DNA from 2 places in the Streptomyces sp. NPDC031210 genome. Region 2 is predicted to be linked to the other one. Evidence: riboswitches for the same ligand, from Rfam matches in the RefSeq annotation. Region 2 holds a riboswitch; the other holds the start of a gene.

Region 1 (7,038 bases), on a different contig from region 2:
ACCTCAGAACCAACTCAAGCCCAACCCCCACCACCCACCGCCCAACGCGCCGAACACTCCCACCCCCAACTCATCCCAACCCCACCGCACTCCACCGCCGCAACCCCACCCCAACTCAACCAATGCCCACCCAAACCCCCTTCCCAAACGACATCATCGATGTCATTCTGACACCATGAGTGTCGTTGAGACGGATGCGGATGCGGATGCGGATGGCGGGAACGGCCAAGCCCCCACCGAAGACCTTCTGTACGGCGTCATCCGCCGCCTGTGGCCCCTCCACCGCACGGTCGTGCGCGCGGTGGAGCGCGAGCTGGCGGGCACGGGCATGACCGCCGGTGAACACGCCCTGCTGGACGCGCTGCGCGCCGAAGGCCCCCGCACCGTCCCGCAGTTGGCCAGGAGCCTGGGTCTCGACCGGCAGCCGGTGCAGCGCTGGGTGAATCACGCGGCGGAGCTCGGCCTGGTCGTCACGGCGCCGAATCCGGCACACCGCCGCTCCTCCCTGATCCGGCTGACCGCCGAGGGCGGCGAGGTGGTGCGCGGGATACAGGAGTGGGAGGCCGCGGAGCTGCGGCGCGGCCTGGCCGATCTCACCGCCGAGGACGTCAGCACCGCCGTGCGCGTACTCGACAGGCTGGGCGAGGAGTTCCGGCACCTGGCGAACGGCTCACGCGTTCCCCCGGAGGAAGCCGACAGTACGGACACCCCAGACACCCCGCCCGCCCCACCCCCCGCTCCACCACACCCCCCACGCTCCTCACACCCGCCCTACCCGCCACACCAAGGACGGCACGCAGAATGACCCACGGTTTCAGCGCCTGGTCCGAAATCGACAACGGCATCGTGCCGGTCGAAGACGGCGAGCTGTTCTACGAAACGGCCGGTTCGGGTCCCGCCGTGGTCCTGCTGCACGGTGGCATGCTCGACCAGCACATGTGGGACGAACAGTTCGCCTGGCTCGTGAACTCCGGCCTGCGCGCGATCCGTTACGACGCTCGCGGTCACGGCCTCTCCTCCACGGTCGCCGGGGACTACTCCCCCCACGACGACCTCGTGGCCCTCCTCGACGCTCTCGACGTCCCCAGCGCCGTCCTCGTCGGCCTCTCCCACGGCGCACGCGTCGCACTCGACACGGCCCTGGCCCACCCGGACCGGGTCACGGCTCTCGCACTGGCCTCACCGGGCATCAGCGGTCGCGCCTTCACCGACCCGTTCCTCCTGGCGCACATCAAGGAACAGGTAGCGGCGATCGGGGCTCCGGACGGCGTCGAGCGCTACGTCGAGCATTTCCTGCGCATGTGGGTGGACGGACCGCACCGCGAACCTTCCGCCGTCCACCCGGGGTTGCGCGAGCGCCTGCGCGCCTCCGCCGAGGCCAACGTCGAAGTCCACGCCGACGACCGGGGCACCGGAATTCCGCTGGAGGTGGGCGCGGCCTCCCGTCTCGGCGAAATACGGGTACCGACCGTCGTCTTCGACGGCGACCTCGACAGCAGCGACATATCCGCCAACGCCCACGCCCTCGCACTCGCCGTCCCGGGCGCCCGAAGAGTCCGCATACCGGGCGCCGCCCACATGGTCAATCTGGAGAACACCGCCCACTTCGACCAGGAACTCCACACCTTCCTGTCGTCCCTGCCCTACTGACCCGCCCCGCCCCCGCAGCCCTCCCACCTGCGCCCCTGCCCTCTCCCTCTCCCCCTCCCTCTCCCCCTTGCCAGCTAGAGTGGTCGGGCCGTGGTGTTCGGGAAGACCGGTGACGGACCTTGGGTCCCAGGCCGGAGCGGCCCTCGCCACTGTGATCGGGGAGTTTCCGGCCCTTCTCCGTATGCGCACGGCGCGCGTACGGCGCCACTGACCGCAGCCCGCGGCCGGGAAGGCGGGCCGGACGCGGCCACCCGTAAGCCAGGAGACCGGCCACGGCATCTCACGAACTGATCCACGAGGTGCTGGAGCGTGACCGCCGGATGGCCCTGCCCACCGATACCCGAACCGTCCCTGCCCCCACGGCGGCCACGCCGTTCCGCTGGCGCCGGCAGGACACCGTCCGTACCGCCGGCCTGATGGCCGTCATAGCCGGCCTGCACGTCGTCGCCTTCGGCGTGCTCTTCCTCCTCGTCGTCCCGGGCCACTACGCCGTGGGAACCCAGGCGTTCGGCGTCGGGCTCGGCGTCACCGCGTACACCCTCGGCATGCGGCACGCCTTCGACGCCGACCACATCGCCGCGATCGACAACACCACCCGCAAGCTGATGGCCGACGGCAAGCGACCCATCTCGGTGGGTTTCTGGTTCGCCCTCGGCCACTCCAGCGTCGTCGTGGTGATGGCCGCGCTGGTGGCGGGCGGGGCCCAACTCGCCGGCACGCTGCTCAACGACTCCTCACGCACCCACCAAATTCTGGGCACGGTCGGCACGACCGTCTCCGGTACGTTCCTCTACCTCATCGCCGCGCTCAACCTCGTCGCCCTGGCCGGCATCTGGCGGGTCTTCCGCGGCATGCGCGACGGCCGCTTCGACGAGAGCGAGCTGGAGCAGCAACTCGACTCCCGCGGCTTCATGAACCGCGTCCTGGGACGGTTCACCCGGTCGATCTCCCGTCCCGGCCAGATGTTCCCGCTCGGCTTTCTCTTCGGGCTCGGTTTCGACACCGCCACCGAAGTGACGCTGATGGTGATGGCGGGCAGCGGCGCCGCGGCCGGCCTCCCCTGGTACGCCGTCCTGTGCCTGCCCCTGCTGTTCGCCGCCGGAATGAGCCTCTTCGACACCCTCGACGGCACGTTCATGAACTTCGCCTACCAGTGGGCGTTCTCCAACCCGGTGCGGAAGGTCTTCTACAACCTCACCATCACCGGCCTGTCGATCGCCGTCGCCTTCTTCATCGGCACCATCGAGCTGGTAACCGTCCTGCACGACAAGCTCGCCCTCAACGACCCGCTGACCACCTGGATTTCCGCCCTCGACCTCGACAACGTCGGCTTCGTCATCGTCGGCCTCTTCGTAATCGTCTGGGCCGCGGCCCTCACCTACTGGCACCTGGCCAACGTCGAAAAACGCTGGTCGGCCCGCACCGGCCCGAGCGAACCGTAAACCGGTGGAACCCCAGCCCATACCTCACGGCCCGCCCGTCGAGCCGTCCCCACGTCGAAGAGCCCTCGACGACACCCTGAGCGCACACGCTCCCCGCACGGCCCCCGACTCATCGGTCACCGATCACCGATCACCAAGAAGTCGATCTCCAAAACCACCCGACCGCGAAAAGACCCCGCGCCTTGATCGCTACAGGGTCTTTTGCGTGCTGGGGCAACGGGGGCAAAGACGGACTTGAACCGCCGACATCTGCTTTGCAAGAGCTGTTAATCACCATGGCTCGACTGGAGAATCACGATGTCACCGTTCGCCCAGGCCAAAGCCGCATTCTGTCCCCCACCCGCCCCCGGATAGGGATGCACTGACTCGCGCACGGCTGCTCGCGTATCAGGCCCAGGCTGCGAGGAGGTCCTCGGGGAGGAGGTGAGGATCCCGTTGACTGTCCCACCGCTGCGGGTGACGGCGAGCAGGGGGGTGTCATCGTCGGCGCCGGGGAGTTGGGAGCGGTGGGTGATGAGCCGGGAGAGGTCGCGGTGGTCGAAGGGCTTGTTCTCCAGCCATTTGATTGACCCAGCGAAGGTGATGTTCTTGGCGATGGGCGAGCAATCCGCGCCGATGAGGTCGATCTCCGGGTCGTTGGTGCGGGTCCAGTAGCCGCCGACAACGTTGGTGCCTTCCGGGAGCCGGTCGTCGGCCAGGCGCCAGAGGGCTTCGCGGATGACGGGTTCGATGGCCCGGCCGCGCCAGGATGTCCAACTGGTGCGGATGGAGTCGAGGACGCGGTCGCCCCGCCCGCGTTCGACGGCGGGGATGCCGGGTCCGATGAAGGAGAGCCAGAAGCGCAGGTAGGGGTCGTCGATGCGGTAGCGGGTCTCGCGGCTGGGCTTGGTGGACAGGGGCAGATCGGCTGCGACCATGCGGCGTGTGGTGAGCAGCTCCAGGGAGCGTTTTACGGAGCCGGGGTTGAGGTCACCGGCTGCCCGGCCGATGAGGGTGAAGGTACGTTCGCCGTGGCCGATGACACCGAGCACGGTGCGGGCCTGCGCCTCGGTGGGGAATTCGGCGGCGAGGGCGCGCTCGCCGCTGACGAGCAGGGCCGAGGTGGGCTTGCGCAGGGCCTGCTGCAGGTAGTCCCAGAGGCCGGCGCCGTGCGGCCATTCCTCCAGGATCAGGGGGAGTCCGCCAGAGATCAGATAGGCGTCGAAGGCGTCGGCCGGAGGCAGGTCGAGCGTGGTGGCAACGTCGCGAGGGGTGAGCGGGGGAACGACCATCTCGGTGCCGCGCTGGTAAAAGGGCCGTCCGTAGGTGTTGAGCTTCTCCATCATGGCGATGTCAGAGCCGACGAGGATGAGCAGCACGGGCAGCTTGGACAAGGTCCGGTCGAACGCCTTCTGCAGTGCGCCCTCGAAGCTGGGGTCCTCGCGTACGAGGTAAGGCATCTCGTCGAGGACGACCACGCTGGGTGCATCGGTGGGCAGGGCGGAGGCGCTCTGTACCTTGGAAGGCACATTCCTCGATCTTTGAGACTCGGGTCACCCGACGAGTGATTGCATGGCGAATCGAATGTAAGTTCCCATGATCCGGGCACCCGCATTGCGGTGGCCCGCACGGTGCGCCGGGTGGTAGCTGGAGGCGCCACCTTCATTGCTACCCGGCGCTCAGAGCCCCCTCCCGTTCGCGGGAGGGGGCTCACTGCTATTGGGCACCTGACGTGCAGTTACGCGGACAGCCCTGGGAGATATTTGGGAGACGGGGACCGGCGTTCAGACCGTACGCAGAAGGTTGGAGACCGTGCTCACAGGGGGACCGCAAAGGGAAAGCCCAGGCCGAGGAACTCCCTGACCTGGGCTTTCGCCGCCATTCACGCTGGCGGGAAGGGTGGGCACAGACGGATTTGAACCGCCGACATCTGCTTTGTAAGAGCAGCGCTCTACCGCTGAGCTATGCGCCCTGGACGAGTCGACAGACTACCTTGCCACCGGGGCTGAACTGCAAACGAGTGCGCGAAGTGCGAACTTACCGGCCGGTGTGTTCGTTTCTCCCAGGTGGGAGAATGACAGTCGGTTCTGGGGCGATCCGATCGGGAGAGGGATGTGACGGCGACACACAGGCAGCCGCACGAGCAGCGAGCACGCCGTCGCCCCCCTGGGGGACCGGTCCGGGATGTGATGGCGCTCGTGTTGCTGCCGTTGCCGTTGGTGGTGGCGATGGTGCCGATGGCGTTCGCGGGTGGGGGGACGCGGCGATGGTTCGGGCGTGGGGAGGGGCAGCGGGCCGACGCGCAGGTGGCGAAGGATGCCGCGGCCGCGGCGTTCTACGAGTTGGACACCGCGCAGCGGGATCTGCGGATCTCGATCGAGACGATCACGGCGGTCGACAGTTCGCCGTCCGCGCGGCGGGCCGCGGAGGAGTACGAGGGGTTCGGCCGGCGGATCGACGAGGTCAGCCAGACGTATATCACCGCCGTCGACTCCCATGATCTGGACCGGGACGACCTGGACGCCGCCGCGGCATCCCGGGCGCGGTCGGATCTCACGCGGGCCAAGGATGAGCTGGAGGGCGTCAAGCGAGAGCTCGACCGCTTCGCGCAGGGGCTGGGGCCGTTGCTGCGGAGCGCGGAGAGCCAGTTGGAGCGGCTGGCACCGGCGGTGGAGCGGGCTCGTCAGATGCTGCTGGCGGCGAGCAACGCGCTCGACGCCGTACGGGCGCGCGGGCTGAAGGCCGACGATCTCGCGGCTCGGCTGGCGGCGCTCGGGCCGGAGCTGACCAAGCTCAATCAGGGTGCCGGGCAGCACGGCGTACAGGAGACGATCCGGCGGGCCGACGAGGTGCTGCGCAAGGCCGAGGACATACGGCGCGAGGCCGAGCGGCTGCCGGAGACGGCGGCGGAGATCGACAAGCGGCTGGTGTCGCTGCGGACGCGCGCCCAGGCGATCACGACCCGTGCCGCGAAGGTCGACCCGGTGCTCAGTGAGCTGCGGCGGCGTTACAGCGCGGCGTGCTGGCAGGACCTTCAGCACGTGCCGGACGAGGCCGCGCGGTCCGTCCAGCAGGCGGAAACCAAGTTGCGCGAGGCTCAGCAGGCCCGGGACGAGCAGCGCTGGGCGGATGCCACGAGCCGTCTGGCGACGGTGCGGGCGCTGCTGAACACCACCGATGAGGCGGTGTCGGCCGCCGGTGACCGTCTGCAGCGGCTCGATTCCGTGTCGTTCGACCGGCAGAAGGAGGTCGACCGGACCCGTTTCGCCGTGCGGGACGCGCAGCGGTTGGCGATGGCCGGGCGCAGCACGCCCGATCCGCGTCACGCCGGGCCCCTGGACGAGGCGGTGGCGCGGCTGGACCGCGCGGTGGCGGGCCTGGAGGGGCGGCATCCGGACTGGTGGCACTTCCTGACGGAGATGGAGGCGGTCCGGCAGACGGCGGCCCGGGTGGTGCAGGAGATCCGGGAGGCGCGGGGCGGCGCCAGCGGCTGAGCGGCGGCAGGCGGGGCGCCGCCCGGGTCGTCCCCGCGTCGCGATGCGGGGGGCCGCGCCTGGGCGGATGCTGGAGATGAGTACGGCCGAGACGGCATCTCTGCACGCTGTTCTGTCACAGGAGGCCGAATATGGCTACCGGTGCACCTGGCCTGCGCGGGCCCTCCAACCTTTTCCGCAAGGGCAAGCTGCGGCACATCCGGCTCGATGAACACCTGCCCGTCGACCACCGGCTCAGCCGGGTCTACCGGATCGGCGCGGGGCTCATGGGGCTGGTGCTCGTCGCGTTCGGGATTCTCGGGCTCGTCAACAAGATCGGCTTCTTCGATACCGGCGGCGACACGGTCGCGGGACTGAACACCAACGGGGCGCTGAGCGTCCTCTCGATCGTCATCGGGGGGATCCTGTTCGGCGGCATGGTGATCGGCGGGAACTTCGCCTCGACGCTCAACATCGTCGTGGGCATCGGCTTC
Region 2 (7,038 bases):
CGAGACCTCCCTCGCCACCCCGCGCGAGGCCGGGCTGCTGGGCACCGACGTCGGCCTGCCGATGCTGATGCTCTCCCGGCACTCCCTCGACGCCCAGGGCGACCCGGTCGAGTGGGTGCGCTCGGTGTACCGCGGCGACCGCTACAAGTTCGTGGCGCGGCTCCAGCGCCCTACGGACTGACCCGACTCCTCCCGCCCCGCCCCGCCTGGCCGAAACGCCGCGCGGGGCGGGGCGGCGCGCACCCGGGACGCCCGATTCCGTGTCCCGCGGGCCGGTTGGGCCGGTCGCGAAACGCCCGCCGTCCGGTTTCCGTACGAACCGCCGAAACTTCGTACCGATATGCGGACAGCTAGTGACGCGTGCCACGGCCCTGCCATAGATTTCCAGCCGATTGCACAGGAGTTCGCCAGGACGGAGCATCGCCCATGCCAGAGCCAGCCGAATCACCGGACAGCAGACAGATCGTCACCCCCACCCGGGTGGTGGCCGCGTTGTGCCTGGTCGCTCCGTTCGTCGCGATGCTGTGGGTGAGTTCGTACGCCAGGACCGAGCCGACGCTCGGCGGCATCCCGTTCTTCTACTGGTACCAGATGCTCTGGGTGCTGATCTCGACCGTGCTGACGATGATCGCCTACAGGCTCGTGCAGCGTGAGCGCCGCGCCCGCAAGGGCGGTGCGGCCAAGTGACGTTCGCGACGACCGCACCGGTCACCACTCCCCACCCGGCCCACCTCGCGGCCTCCGCCACGGATGGCGTCAACGGCATCGCGCTGGCCGTCTTCGTGTTCTTCTTCCTGGCCGTGACGGTCATGGGCTTCCTGGCCGCCCGCTGGCGCAAGGCCGACGAATCCGCCAACCTCGACGAATGGGGCCTGGGCGGCCGCAGCTTCGGCACCTGGGTGACGTGGTTCCTGCTGGGCGGCGACCTCTACACCGCGTACACCTTCGTGGCGGTCCCGGCGGCGATCTACGCGGCGGGTGCGGCCGGCTTCTTCGCCGTGCCGTACACCATCCTCGTCTACCCGCTCATCTTCACCTTCCTGCCCCGGCTGTGGTCGGTGTCGCACAAGCACGGCTACGTCACCACCTCCGACTTCGTGCGCGGCCGCTTCGGCTCCAAGGGCCTGTCGCTGGCCGTGGCGCTCACCGGCATCCTGGCGACCATGCCCTACATCGCGCTCCAACTCGTCGGCATCCAGGCCGTCCTGGACGTGCTGGGGATCGGCGGCGGCGAGAACACCCACTGGTTCGTCAAGGACCTCCCGCTGCTGATCGCGTTCGCCGTGCTCGCCGCGTACACCTACTCCTCGGGGCTGCGGGCGCCCGCGCTGATCGCCTTCGTCAAGGACGGGTTGATCTACCTCGTCATCGCGGTGGCGATCATCTACATCCCGATCAAGCTCGGCGGCTTCGACGCGATCTTCGACGCGGCCGGGAAGGCGTTCGCGGAGCCCGGCCCGACCGGGAAGCCGCGCGGTGCGCTCGTGACCGGACCGGACGGGCAGTGGGCGTACGCCACGCTGGCGCTCGGCTCCGCGCTGGCGCTGTTCATGTACCCGCACTCCATCACCGCGACGCTGTCCTCGCGCAGTCGCAACGTGATCCGCCGCAACACCACGATCCTGCCGCTGTACTCCCTGATGCTGGGTCTGCTGGCGCTGCTCGGCTTCATGGCGATCAAGGCCGGTACGGACATCCAGGGCAATCCGCAGCTCGCGATCCCGCAGTTGTTCGAGGACATGTTCCCGAGCTGGTTCTCCGGCGTCGCGTTCGCCGCGATCGGCATCGGCGCGCTGGTGCCCGCGGCCATCATGTCGATCGCCGCGGCCAACCTCTTCACCCGCAACGTCTACAAGGACTTCCTCAAGCCCGACGCCACCCCGGCGCAGGAGCACAAGGTCGCCAAGCTCGTCTCGCTGCTGGTGAAGGTCGGCGCGCTGGTCTTCGTCCTGACCATGGACAAGACCGTGGCCATCAACTTCCAGTTGCTGGGCGGCATCTGGATCCTGCAGACCATGCCCTCGCTGGTCGGCGGTCTGTTCACCCGCTGGTTCCACCGCTGGGCGCTGCTGACCGGCTGGGCGGTGGGCATGCTCTACGGCACGCTCGCGGCGTACGGCGTGGCCAGTCCCACCCAGGCCCACTTCGGCGGCAACAGCAAGGAGATCCCCGGCATCGGGGAGATCGGCTACATCGGCCTGACCGCGTTCGTGCTGAACGTGGTGGTGACGGTGGTGCTGACCTTCGCCCTGAAGGCCGTGAAGGCCCCGGACGGCGTCGACGAGACCAGCCCCGGCGACTACACCGCGGACGCCGGCGACAAGGGCGTCAGCCCCGAACTGCCCCCCGCCACGGCGGGCGCCCCGGCCGGCCACTGACCCGGCCACCCGCTCCGGCGCCTACGGGCCGTCGCGCCCCCTTGGGGGATGCGGCGGCCCGTTCGCCTGTCGTGGCGCGACCGGACCGCCTGCGCGCGTCAGTTCACCCAGTCCTTCAACGGCTCGGTTTCGACCGTGATGCCCACCGGGTCCGGGAGGTGGAGGGTCTTGCCGTACGGCACCGTGTGAACGTTCTCGTAGCGGGCGCCGTCCGGCTCGCTGTAGACCGACACCTGACACGTGTCACGGTCGATCAACAGGTAGACCGGAATGCCAGTTTCCGCATAAGCACGGGGCTTCTCCACGCGGTCACGCTGCTCGGTGTCCGAGTCGTATGAGGTGACTTCGACGACCATCAACACCGGGTCCGGGTCAACCCATTCGCCCTGGCCTGCGATCACGCCGCTGTGAACAAGAGCGCCGTCCGGGCGGGCGCGGCCGCGCCGGTAGGACTGCACCCTGAGCCCTTGGTCCGGATAGAGCCACAGTTCCGGGCGCGACTGGATGCAGATACGCGTCAGCCACTCGATGATCAGCGCGTGGTCCGCGTCCGGCATGGGCTTGCTCCTGACCTTCCCGTCGATGAGTTCCAACCGCGCGCCCTCCTCCAAACGGGCGAGTATCCGGGCGGCCTCTTCGAAGTGCTCGGTGAGCATGATGTGCGGCCGGTCGGCAAGCGCGGTCATGAAGCCTTCTCCCTCTGTCATCAGCGGAGCAAGAAACGTAGAAACGACGATAGCCGAGGGCACTGACAGACACCGCCCGATCACTCACGACTCACTAGATGTGGGGGTGCACGCGCCTGGGCACCCCCACATGTATGCTCGTGCTCGCTGTCGCCGCAGGGGAATCCGGTGCGAATCCGGAACTGTCCCGCAACGGTGTATGAGCGCGCCCGGGTGGCTGTGCCACCCTCTCGCGCGCCCGTGAAGTCCGAGGACCTGCCGACGGTACGCCCGCACCGCCATCGGTGCGGACGTCGATACGTCCGGGCCTCGCGGGTTGGGCCGGTGGACGCCGCGCGGTGGTTCGCGCATCCCGGAACGGGGTGCCGCATGCCCGCGCGCGCCCGTCGCGCCCCGCCCTCCAGGCCCCCGCCGAGTGAGGGAGAGCACCACGTGACCATCGCGCCAACGGAGCCCGCGTCAGACGCCGAGGTCGGACAGCCCGCGGTGGCCGCGCACAGTGCCCCCGCCGGCCGGACCGGACGCGGTGAGGACGGGCCGGGCGTCGCCTTGCTGCGCACCCTGACCGATCTGACCGAGGACCTGACGGCGACCGACCCCGGCAAGGTGGCCGCCGCCGCCCTGCGGGGCCGGCACGCCGGCTCCGACGAGGCCGAGTTGCGGTCGCTGGCCATCGACGCCGCCGCGGGTCTGATCGGCGACGAGCCGCAGTATTCGAAGCTCGCGGCGCGCCTGCTCACCCTCGCCATCGCCGAGGAGGCGGCCGGACAGGGGGCGGTCGCCTTCTCGGCCTCCGTCGCCACCGGCCACCGCGAGGGCCTCATCGCGGACGAGACCGCCGCGTTCGTACGGACCCACGCCGCCCGCCTGGACGCGCTGGTCGACACCGCCCTGGCCGACGGCGCCGACGACCGCTTCGGCTACTTCGGGCTGCGCACCCTGCACTCCCGCTACCTGCTCCGGCACCCGATGACCCGTCAGGTCATCGAGACCCCGCAGCACTTCCTGCTGCGCGTGGCCTGCGGGCTGGCCGAGAACGATTCGGCCGCCGCGCTGGAGGACGTCGCCGAGCTGTACCGCCTCACCAGCACGCTGTCCTACCTCCCCTCCTCCCCCACCCTGTTCAACTCCGGCACCCGCCACCCGCAGATGTCCTCCTGCTATCTGCTGGACTCCCCGCTGGACGAACTGGACTCCATCTACGACCGCTACCACCAGGTCGCCCGCCTGTCGAAGCACGCCGGCGGCATCGGCCTGTCCTACTCCCGGATCCGCGCACGGGGGTCGCTGATCCGGGGCACCAACGGTCACTCCAACGGCATCGTGCCGTTCCTGCGCACGCTGGACGCCTCGGTCGCGGCGGTCAACCAGGGCGGCCGGCGCAAGGGCGCCGCCTGCGTCTACCTGGAGACCTGGCACGCCGACATCGAGGAGTTCCTGGAGCTGCGCGACAACACCGGCGAGGAGGCGCGCCGCACGCACAACCTGAACCTGGCGCACTGGATCCCGGACGAGTTCATGCGCCGCGTCGAGGCGGACGCCGACTGGTCGCTGTTCTCGCCGTCCGACACGCCCGAGCTGGTGGACCTGTGGGGCGCGGAGTTCGACGCCGCCTACCGCGCGGCCGAGGCCGACGGCCGGGCGCTCAAGCAGATCCCGGCGCGGGTGCTGTACTCGCGGATGATGCGCACGTTGGCGCAGACCGGCAACGGCTGGATGACGTTCAAGGACGCCGCCAACCGCACCGCCAACCAGACCGCCGAGCCCGGCAACGTCGTCCACTCCTCGAACCTGTGCACCGAGATCCTGGAGGTGACGGACGACGGCGAGACGGCCGTGTGCAACCTGGGATCGGTGAACCTCGCCGCGCACCTCGGTGACAACGGCGAGATGGACTGGGAGCGGCTCGACGCCACGGTCCGCACCGCCGTCACCTTCCTCGACCGCGTGGTGGACATCAACTTCTACCCGACCGAGCAGGCCGGGCGGTCCAACTCCCGCTGGCGGCCGGTGGGTCTGGGTCTGATGGGTCTTCAGGACGTGTTCTTCCGGCTGCGCCTGCCCTTCGACTCGGAAGCGGCGCGGGAGCTGTCGACGCGGATCTCCGAGCGGATCATGCTCGCCGCCTACGAGGCGTCCGCGGACCTGGCCGAGCGGCACGGCCCGCACCCGGCGTGGTCCGCGACGCGCACCGCCCGCGGCGTGCTGCACCCCGACCACTACCCCGACGCCGAGCCCCGCTGGGCGGACCGCTGGGCGGCGCTGCGCGCCCGGGTCGCGGCGACCGGGATGCGCAACTCGCTGCTGCTGGCCATCGCGCCGACGGCCACCATCGCCTCGATCGCGGGGGTGTACGAGTGCATCGAGCCGCAGGTCTCCAACCTCTTCAAGCGCGAAACGCTCTCCGGTGAGTTCCTCCAGGTCAACGCCTATCTGATCGAGGAGCTCAAGGCGCTGGGCCTGTGGGACGCGCGCACCCGCGACGCGCTGCGCGAGGCCAACGGCTCGGTGCAGGACGTCGGCTGGATCCCTGAGGAGATCCGGGCGCTGTACCGCACGGCCTGGGAGATCCCGCAGCGTGCCCTGATCGACATGGCCGCGGCCCGTACGCCCTACCTCGACCAGAGCCAGTCCCTGAACCTGTTCATGGCGTCGCCGACGATCGGCAAGCTCAGCTCGATGTACGCCTACGCCTGGAAGCGCGGCATCAAGACGACGTACTACCTGCGTTCCCGTCCGGCGACGCGGATCGCCCAGTCGGCGCGCGGCACGGCCGCCGCCGTCCCCGTACCGCAGCAGGCCACCGACCCCGAGGCGGTCGCCTGTTCCCTGGAAAACCCCGAGTCCTGCGAGGCCTGCCAGTAATGACCACCGCACCCGAGACCGCCCCGGCCGCCGGCAACGGCCCCGCGACCGGCACCAAGAACCTCCTCGACCCGGGGTTCGAGCTGACCCTGCGCCCCATGCGCTACCCGGACTTCTACGACCGCTACCGCGACGCGATCAAGAACACCTGGACCGTGGAGGAGGTCGACCTCCACTCCGACGTCACCGACCTCGCCAAGCTCTCGCCGGGCGAGCAGCACATGATCGGCCGGCTGGTGGCGTTCTTCGCGACCGGCGATTCGATCGTCGCCAACAACCTGGTGCTCACGCTCTACAAGCACATCAACTCCCCCGAGGCGCGGCTGTATCTGTCGCGGCAGCTCTTCGAGGAGGCCGTGCACGTCCAGTTCTATCTGACGCTGCTGGACACCTATCTGCCCGACCCCGAGGACCGCGCCGCCGCTTTCGCGGCCGTGGAGAACATTCCGTCGATCCGGGAGAAGGCGCAGTTCTGCTTCAAGTGGATGGATTCGGTCGAGAAGATCGACCGGCTGGAGAGCAAGGCCGACCGGCGTCGTTTCCTGCTCAATCTGATCTGCTTCGCGGCGTGCATCGAGGGGCTGTTCTTCTACGGCGCGTTCGCCTATGTCTACTGGTTCCGCTCGCGCGGTCTGCTGCACGGTCTGGCGACCGGCACCAACTGGGTGTTCCGGGACGAGACGATGCACATGAACTTCGCGTTCGAGGTCGTCGACACCGTCCGCGCGGAGGAGCCCGACCTCTTCGACGACGCGCTGGAGCAGCAGGTCACGGACATGCTCAAGGAGGCCGTCGAGGCGGAATTGCAATTCGGCCGGGACCTGTGCGGTGACGGCCTGGCGGGCATGAACACCGAGTCGATGCGGGAATACCTCCAGTGCGTCGCCGACCAGCGGCTCCAGCGGCTGGGCTTCGCGCCGGTGTACGGCTCGCAGAACCCGTTCTCGTTCATGGAGTTGCAGAACGTCCAGGAGCTGACGAACTTCTTCGAGCGCCGGGCCTCGGCCTATCAGGTCGCCGTCGAGGGCTCGGTCTCCTTCGACGACGAGTTCTGACCGGCCCGCGAGAGCGAGAACTCCGGTCACCACCCGCGACGCCCCTTCGCCTTC

What was found. A riboswitch is a leader RNA that binds a small molecule or an ion and turns the genes downstream of it on or off. The one in region 2 is predicted to bind cobalamin.
Region 1: it holds a riboswitch for cobalamin, as region 2 does, so the genes downstream of both, nicT (Nickel transporter NicT) here and ACZ45Z_RS09780 (ribonucleoside-diphosphate reductase subunit alpha) in region 2, are expected to answer to the same signal.

What each region holds. Positions count from the first base shown of each region.
Region 1 is NZ_JBVIHH010000002.1:676,550-683,587, reverse strand. Features, by position in the region: gene ACZ45Z_RS06735 (MarR family winged helix-turn-helix transcriptional regulator) at 176-805, shown strand; gene ACZ45Z_RS06730 (alpha/beta fold hydrolase) at 802-1,650, shown strand; cobalamin riboswitch at 1,725-1,939, shown strand; gene nicT (Nickel transporter NicT) at 1,971-3,092, shown strand; tRNA gene ACZ45Z_RS06720 (tRNA-OTHER) at 3,312-3,405, opposite strand; partial or broken gene ACZ45Z_RS06715 (ATP-binding protein) at 3,480-4,579, opposite strand; tRNA gene ACZ45Z_RS06710 (tRNA-Val) at 4,972-5,043, opposite strand; gene ACZ45Z_RS06705 (hypothetical protein) at 5,186-6,565, shown strand; gene ACZ45Z_RS06700 (DUF4383 domain-containing protein) at 6,697-7,038, shown strand, end outside.
Region 2 is NZ_JBVIHH010000004.1:58,208-65,245, forward strand. Features, by position in the region: gene ACZ45Z_RS09760 (GntR family transcriptional regulator) at 1-181, shown strand, start outside; gene ACZ45Z_RS09765 (DUF3311 domain-containing protein) at 427-687, shown strand; gene mctP (monocarboxylate uptake permease MctP) at 810-2,378, shown strand; gene ACZ45Z_RS09775 (Uma2 family endonuclease) at 2,477-3,064, opposite strand; cobalamin riboswitch at 3,199-3,341, shown strand; gene ACZ45Z_RS09780 (ribonucleoside-diphosphate reductase subunit alpha) at 3,497-5,929, shown strand; gene ACZ45Z_RS09785 (ribonucleotide-diphosphate reductase subunit beta) at 5,929-6,984, shown strand.